DNA from 2 places in the Enterococcus sp. AMC1252 genome. Region 2 is predicted to be linked to the other one. Evidence: a T-box and tRNA genes for the amino acid it is inferred to sense, from the RefSeq annotation. Region 2 holds a T-box; the other holds one or more tRNA genes.
The links. A T-box is a leader RNA that pairs with one kind of tRNA and senses whether it is charged. The one in region 2 lies ahead of AC4BB5_RS03695 (valine--tRNA ligase), so its partner is inferred to be a tRNA-Val.
Positions count from the first base shown of each region.

Region 1 (3,401 bases), 890 kb from region 2:
TGGGCTTGACTATTCCGGCGTCTCCCTACATTTCCACTCATTTGTGGATCAGTAATACCTATTTTTTTCATTAATAACTGACGCATCTTGGATAAACTTAAACCTAGATTTAATAAAATACGTGAAGCTAATATATCTTCATCTCTCAATAAACCTAGTAAAATGTGTTCAGTTCCTATATTTGGTGCTCCTAAACGCTTTGCTTCATCGCCTGCGTAAGCAAAAATTTGTTTTGCACGAGGAGAATAAGGTAAATAAGCTCCCTTAGGATACCCTTTAACTGTTCCATATCCAGTTAAGTGTTCAATTTCTTCACGGATATCATTTTTATCTGCATTCAACTGGCGTAATGATTTTCCAGCAATTCCATTTGGCTCTAAAACTAATGCCAACAGTAAATGTTCTGAGCCCACAGATTGATGCCTAAAATATTTTGCTTCTTCTTGCGCAATAGCCAACACTGCCTTGGCACTTTCTGTAAATAATTCGTCCATAGTATCATTCCTCCTCGTAACTCAAACGTTCTAAAAATGAATGCATCAATTGAGCACGTAAATAATCTTCATTTGATCCTGCTTTACCTAAAACTTGTTTCCCAAGTACAGATAACATCAGATTTCCTTCTCTTTTGGTAATCACTTCTTCTTCGTACAACTTTTGTACAAAAATCAGTGCATCTTTTTCTGAAAGTCCATTACCCGTAAACTGAGCTATTTGTTTTAATAATTGATCACTGTCAGAAATTTGGACTTTCGCGATTCTAATATAACCGCCGCCGCCACGTTTACTCTCAACAGAATAGCCTCGTTGAATCGTAAAACGTGTGTTAATCACATAATTAATCTGGGAGGGAACACAATTGAATAAATGAGCCATTTCAGCTCTACGAATCTCAATTTTACTGCTTTCTTCAAGAATCTTTTTTAAATATGCTTCTATTAAATCCGAAGTATTTTGATTACTCATCACACTCATCCTTTTCCCTTGACTAATACTGACCTTAATTATACATAACTTCAATCGTTTAATAAAGGAGAATGCCTAATTTGATAAGAAAAAATTAATAGCGCATAACATTTAATTATTAAATTAAGCAAAAAAAAGAACAGAGAAACTACTCTGTTCTTTAAATCGGGAAGACAGGATTCGAACCTGCGACCCCTTGGTCCCAAACCAAGTGCTCTACCAAGCTGAGCTACTTCCCGTAGCTATAATAATAAAAAAAGACTAAACGTTTAAAAGGAACTAATACTCACTACCTTCTAAATCGCAGTCAACCATTTCAACTATGCACCCAAAGGGAGTCGAACCCCTAACCTCTTGATTCGTAGTCAAGCACTCTATCCAGTTGAGCTATGGGTGCTACATTTCTATGCCGAGGACCGGAATCGAACCGGTACGGTGATCACTCACCGCAGGATTTTAAGTCCTGTGCGTCTGCCAGTTCCGCCACCCCGGCGAAAGAACAAGCTAAGCGGAAAACGGGGTTCGAACCCGCGACCCCCACCTTGGCAAGGTGGTGCTCTACCACTGAGCTATTTCCGCAGTCTGGATGCCGGCTAAAGGATTTGAACCCTCGACCCTCTGATTACAAATCAGATGCTCTACCAACTGAGCTAAGCCGGCGTTATCATCGCCTAGTTTTGAAAACGAGACTAAAAATGCGGGTGAAGGGACTTGAACCCCCACGCCGTAAGGCGCTAGATCCTAAATCTAGTGCGTCTGCCAATTCCGCCACACCCGCAAAATATTCCTATGAGCCGTGCAGGGCTCGAACCTGCGACCCTCTGATTAAAAGTCAGATGCTCTACCAACTGAGCTAACGGCTCAAAAAATGGAGGTTGACGGGATCGAACCGCCGACCCCCTGCTTGTAAGGCAGGTGCTCTCCCAGCTGAGCTAAACCTCCAAGACAACACTTTAGCGTGGCGACGTCCTACTCTCACAAAGGGAAACCCTTCACTACAATCGGCGCTAAGAAGCTTAACTTCTGTGTTCGGCATGGGAACAGGTGTATCCTTCTCGCTATCGCCACCACACTGGGTGTTGTTGCTATTCAATTGAGTGATTATTCACTCAAAACTGGATTGAAGTAAGGTAATCAAACAGTCCGAAAAACTTTTTTATTTCGTTTCTTTGGTTAAGTCCTCGACCGATTAGTATTGGTCCGCTCCGTACATCACTGCACTTCCACTTCCAACCTATCTACCTCATCATCTCTGAGGGGTCTTACTTTCTTAAAGAAATGGGAAATCTCATCTTGAGGTGGGCTTCACACTTAGATGCTTTCAGCGTTTATCCCTTCCCTACATAGCTACCCAGCAATGCCCTTGGCAGAACAACTGGTACACCAGCGGTAAGTCCATCCCGGTCCTCTCGTACTAAGGACAGCTCCTCTCAAATTTCCAACGCCCGCGACGGATAGGGACCGAACTGTCTCACGACGTTCTGAACCCAGCTCGCGTGCCGCTTTAATGGGCGAACAGCCCAACCCTTGGGACCGACTACAGCCCCAGGATGCGACGAGCCGACATCGAGGTGCCAAACCTCCCCGTCGATGTGGACTCTTGGGGGAGATAAGCCTGTTATCCCCAGGGTAGCTTTTATCCGTTGAGCGATGGCCCTTCCATGCGGAACCACCGGATCACTAAGCCCGACTTTCGTCCCTGCTCGACTTGTAAGTCTCGCAGTCAAGCTCCCTTCTGCCTTTACACTCTGCGAATGATTTCCAACCATTCTGAGGGAACCTTTGGGCGCCTCCGTTACTCTTTAGGAGGCGACCGCCCCAGTCAAACTGCCCACCTGACACTGTCTCCCACCACGATAAGTGGTGCGGGTTAGAGGGTTCATAACACAAGGGTAGTATCCCACCAGCGCCTCCACCGAAACTAGCGTTCCGGGTTCATCGGCTCCTACCTATCCTGTACATGTGGTACAAACACTCAATATCAAGCTACAGTAAAGCTCCATGGGGTCTTTCCGTCCTGTCGCGGGTAACCTGCATCTTCACAGGTACTAAAATTTCACCGAGTCTCTCGTTGAGACAGTGCCCAAATCGTTACGCCTTTCGTGCGGGTCGGAACTTACCCGACAAGGAATTTCGCTACCTTAGGACCGTTATAGTTACGGCCGCCGTTTACTGGGGCTTCAATTCTGAGCTTCGCCGAAGCTAACCCATCCTCTTAACCTTCCAGCACCGGGCAGGCGTCAGCCCCTATACTTCATCTTTCGATTTTGCAGAGACCTGTGTTTTTGATAAACAGTCGCTTGGGCCTATTCACTGCGGCTGACCGAAGTCAGCACCCCTTCTCCCGAAGTTACGGGGTCATTTTGCCGAGTTCCTTAACGAGAGTTCGCTCGCTCACCTTAGGATACTCTCCTCGACTACCTGTGTCGGTTTAC
Region 1 is NZ_CM177097.1:3,753,679-3,757,079, forward strand. Features, by position in the region: gene AC4BB5_RS17650 (ATP-dependent Clp protease ATP-binding subunit) at 1-494, opposite strand, end outside; gene AC4BB5_RS17655 (CtsR family transcriptional regulator) at 499-966, opposite strand; tRNA gene AC4BB5_RS17660 (tRNA-Pro) at 1,132-1,205, opposite strand; tRNA gene AC4BB5_RS17665 (tRNA-Arg) at 1,290-1,363, opposite strand; tRNA gene AC4BB5_RS17670 (tRNA-Leu) at 1,374-1,459, opposite strand; tRNA gene AC4BB5_RS17675 (tRNA-Gly) at 1,474-1,545, opposite strand; tRNA gene AC4BB5_RS17680 (tRNA-Thr) at 1,554-1,626, opposite strand; tRNA gene AC4BB5_RS17685 (tRNA-Leu) at 1,663-1,744, opposite strand; tRNA gene AC4BB5_RS17690 (tRNA-Lys) at 1,757-1,829, opposite strand; tRNA gene AC4BB5_RS17695 (tRNA-Val) at 1,836-1,908, opposite strand; rRNA gene rrf (5S ribosomal RNA) at 1,923-2,038, opposite strand; rRNA gene AC4BB5_RS17705 (23S ribosomal RNA) at 2,136-3,401, opposite strand, start outside.
Region 1: it has a tRNA-Val gene. The T-box ahead of AC4BB5_RS03695 (valine--tRNA ligase) is inferred to sense a tRNA for this amino acid. The anticodon was not compared.

Region 2 (3,401 bases):
AAACTGTATATGTGAAGTAAGTAACAAGGAGGTTGGAAAATGAAAGAATTACATAAAGAAAAAACGATGCCAAAAGCCACAGCAAGGCGATTGCCATTGTACTTACGCTATTTGAAAATGTTAGGAGATTCAGGTATAACAAGAATTAAGTCCAAAGAATTTAGTGATATTATCCAAGTACCACCAGCTACGATTCGTCGTGATTTTTCACATTTAGGTGAATTGGGGCGCAGTGGTTATGGTTATGATGTCCCTTACTTGATTGAGGTATTCAGCCATATTTTGAATACCCAAGAAGAAAAACGTATTGCATTGATTGGTTGTGGTAATTTAGGCAAAGCGCTGGTCAAAAATAATTTTCGAAGAAATGAAAACTTGAATATTGTTTGTGCATTTGATATCGGAGAAGAACTTGTTGGGTTATCAGTTGACGACATAGTTATTCAACCAATGGAAAATTTAGCTGAAGAAGTTAAAAAAACAGGTGTGACAGTTGCAATCTCAACTGTACCAAGCCAATTCGCACAAGAGGCGATTGATAAAATCGTTGATGCTGGTATTACAGCGATTTTAAATTTTGCTCCAGATCGAGTGATTGTGCCGAACAATGTAAATGTTCAATACATCGATTTAACAACCGAGCTACAGACGCTGATTTATTTCGATGAAACGTTCTCACGTAAAAAAGCTTAGAAAGCAAGAACTTTGTCTTCTATCGTTCCTTCATCTATACTTAAGAAAGAATGTTTAGCTTTGATAGCTAAATTGCTACATTTTTAAATTTAGGAGGGTAACTAATGAAAGTAACAAAAAAAGGTGAAGAAGTAGAAATAATTGGAGTACAACCTGAAGTTGGAGTGAAAGCTCCAGATTTTTCGTTAAAGAATTTAAATGACGAGGTCGTAAATTTATCTGATTTTACTGGAAAACCAGTTTTGATCAGTGTGGTTCCAGATATCGATACTAGAATTTGTTCATTGCAAACAAAACGTTTCAATGAGGAAGCAGCAAAAGTTGAAGGTGTAAAATTTATCACGATTTCTAATAACACAAAAGATGAACAAGCAAATTGGTGTGCAGCTGAAGGTGTAGATATGGAAATTTTACATGATACTGAAGGAACATTCGGCGAAGCATACGGCTTATTCATTCCTGAAATGGGACGATTAGCTCGTGGGATTTTTGTGATTGATAAAGAAGGTAACATTATTTATGAAGCAATTTCTAAAGAAATTGCAGAAGAGCCAGATTACACTACAGCTTTAGATCAGGTAAAAGCGGCGCGCTGATTTTTTTCAAATTGACTTATATTCAACATCAATGTTAAAATGAACGAAAGACTATGATCAAGAGGAGTATTGCTGGTATCGTTATAGAGAGAAAGTCACTAGGTGGAAGATTTTCACATAGCCAGTAAGAAGGTAGCTTGTGAGTCAATGATTTGAATGTAGTAGAATGATTCGAGTAGTGATCGTTACCTCACGAATGAAGCGGTGTCTGGATCGTCAGACACAATTTAGGTGGTACCGCGTACAGAGTTTACGCCCTAAAATACGAAAGTATTTTAGGGCTTTTTACATGTTCATCACAGATTGTGAAGCAATCTTATGTTGAACAGTCAAGGCGACTGATTAAGAAGCGTTGTCACCTTAGTATGTCGCTTCACCATTCATTTAAATTAAAATGGAAAGAAGGAATCTACATGACAGAAGAAAAAAATCTGCCAACTAAATACCAACCCACAGAAGTAGAACAAGGCCGTTACCAAAAATGGCTAGATCAAGAGTTATTCAAGCCAAATGGCAACAAAGAAGCAAGACCCTATTCAATCGTGATTCCACCACCTAATGTTACGGGTAAACTGCACTTAGGTCATGCCTGGGATACAACGTTACAAGATATGATCATCCGTCAAAAAAGAATGCAAGGCTTTGATACATTATGGTTACCGGGAATGGATCATGCTGGGATTGCAACACAAGCAAAAGTTGAAGAAAAGTTAGCAGAACAAGACATTTCCCGTTACGATTTAGGCCGTGAAAAGTTTGTAGAACAAGTCTGGGATTGGAAAGAAGAGTATGCTTCTCATATCCGTGAGCAATGGGCGAAAATGGGTCTTTCTTTAGATTATAGCCGTGAACGTTTTACTTTAGATGATGGGTTATCTCAAGCTGTCCGCAAAGTCTTCGTTTCGTTATATGAAAAAGATCTGATCTATCGAGGCGAATACATCATTAACTGGGATCCAAAAGCTAAAACGGCGTTATCTGATATCGAAGTTATCCACAAAGATATCGAAGGCGCATTTTATCATATGAGTTATCCACTGACAGATGGAACAGGAGTTGTGGAAATCGCAACAACACGTCCTGAAACAATGTTAGGGGATACTGCGATTGCTGTTCATCCGGAAGATGAACGTTATCAAGCCTTGATCGGCAAAACGGTCACATTACCCTTAGTAGACAAAGAAATCCCGATCATTGCCGATGAGTATGTAGATATGGAATTTGGAACAGGGGTAGTGAAAATTACGCCAGCTCACGATCCAAATGACTTTGAAGTTGGTAATCGTCACGATCTACCTCGTGTGAATGTAATGAATGAAGACGGTTCTATGAATGATTTGGCTGGCAAATATGCGGGAATGGACCGTTTTGCAGCTCGTAAATTAATTGTATCTGACCTAAAAGAAATGGGTCGTTTAATTAAAATTGAAACGATGAATCACAGTGTGGGACATTCAGAACGTACGGGTGTTGTTGTTGAACCTCGTTTATCCACACAATGGTTCGTTAAAATGGCGCCACTTGCTGAAAAAGCAATTAAAAATCAAGATACTGACGATGCGGTAGAATTTTATCCACCACGTTTTAACCAAACTTTCTTACGTTGGATGGAAAATGTCCATGACTGGGTAATCTCACGTCAGTTATGGTGGGGACATCAAATTCCTGCTTGGTACCACAAAGAAACGGGTGAAATGTACGTTGGCATGGAAGCACCAGCTGATGCAGAAAATTGGACCCAAGATTCTGATGTATTAGATACATGGTTTAGTTCAGCATTATGGCCATTTTCAACAATGGGTTGGCCAGATGAGGAAGCGGCTGATTATCAGCGTTATTTCCCAACAAGCACATTAGTGACAGGCTATGATATCATCTTCTTTTGGGTTAGCCGTATGATGTTCCAAAGCTTGGAGTTTACGGGACAAGCCCCATTTAAAAATGTCTTAATGCATGGCTTGATCAGAGCAGAAGATGGACGTAAAATGAGTAAATCACTAGGAAACGGAATCGATCCGATGGAAGTCATCGATAAATATGGAGCAGATGCTTTACGCTGGTTTATGTCAAACGGTTCAACACCAGGACAAGATATGCGTTTCAGCTATGAAA
Region 2 is NZ_CM177097.1:809,016-812,416, forward strand. Features, by position in the region: gene AC4BB5_RS03685 (redox-sensing transcriptional repressor Rex) at 40-693, shown strand; gene tpx (thiol peroxidase) at 798-1,289, shown strand; T-box leader at 1,334-1,552, shown strand; gene AC4BB5_RS03695 (valine--tRNA ligase) at 1,703-3,401, shown strand, end outside.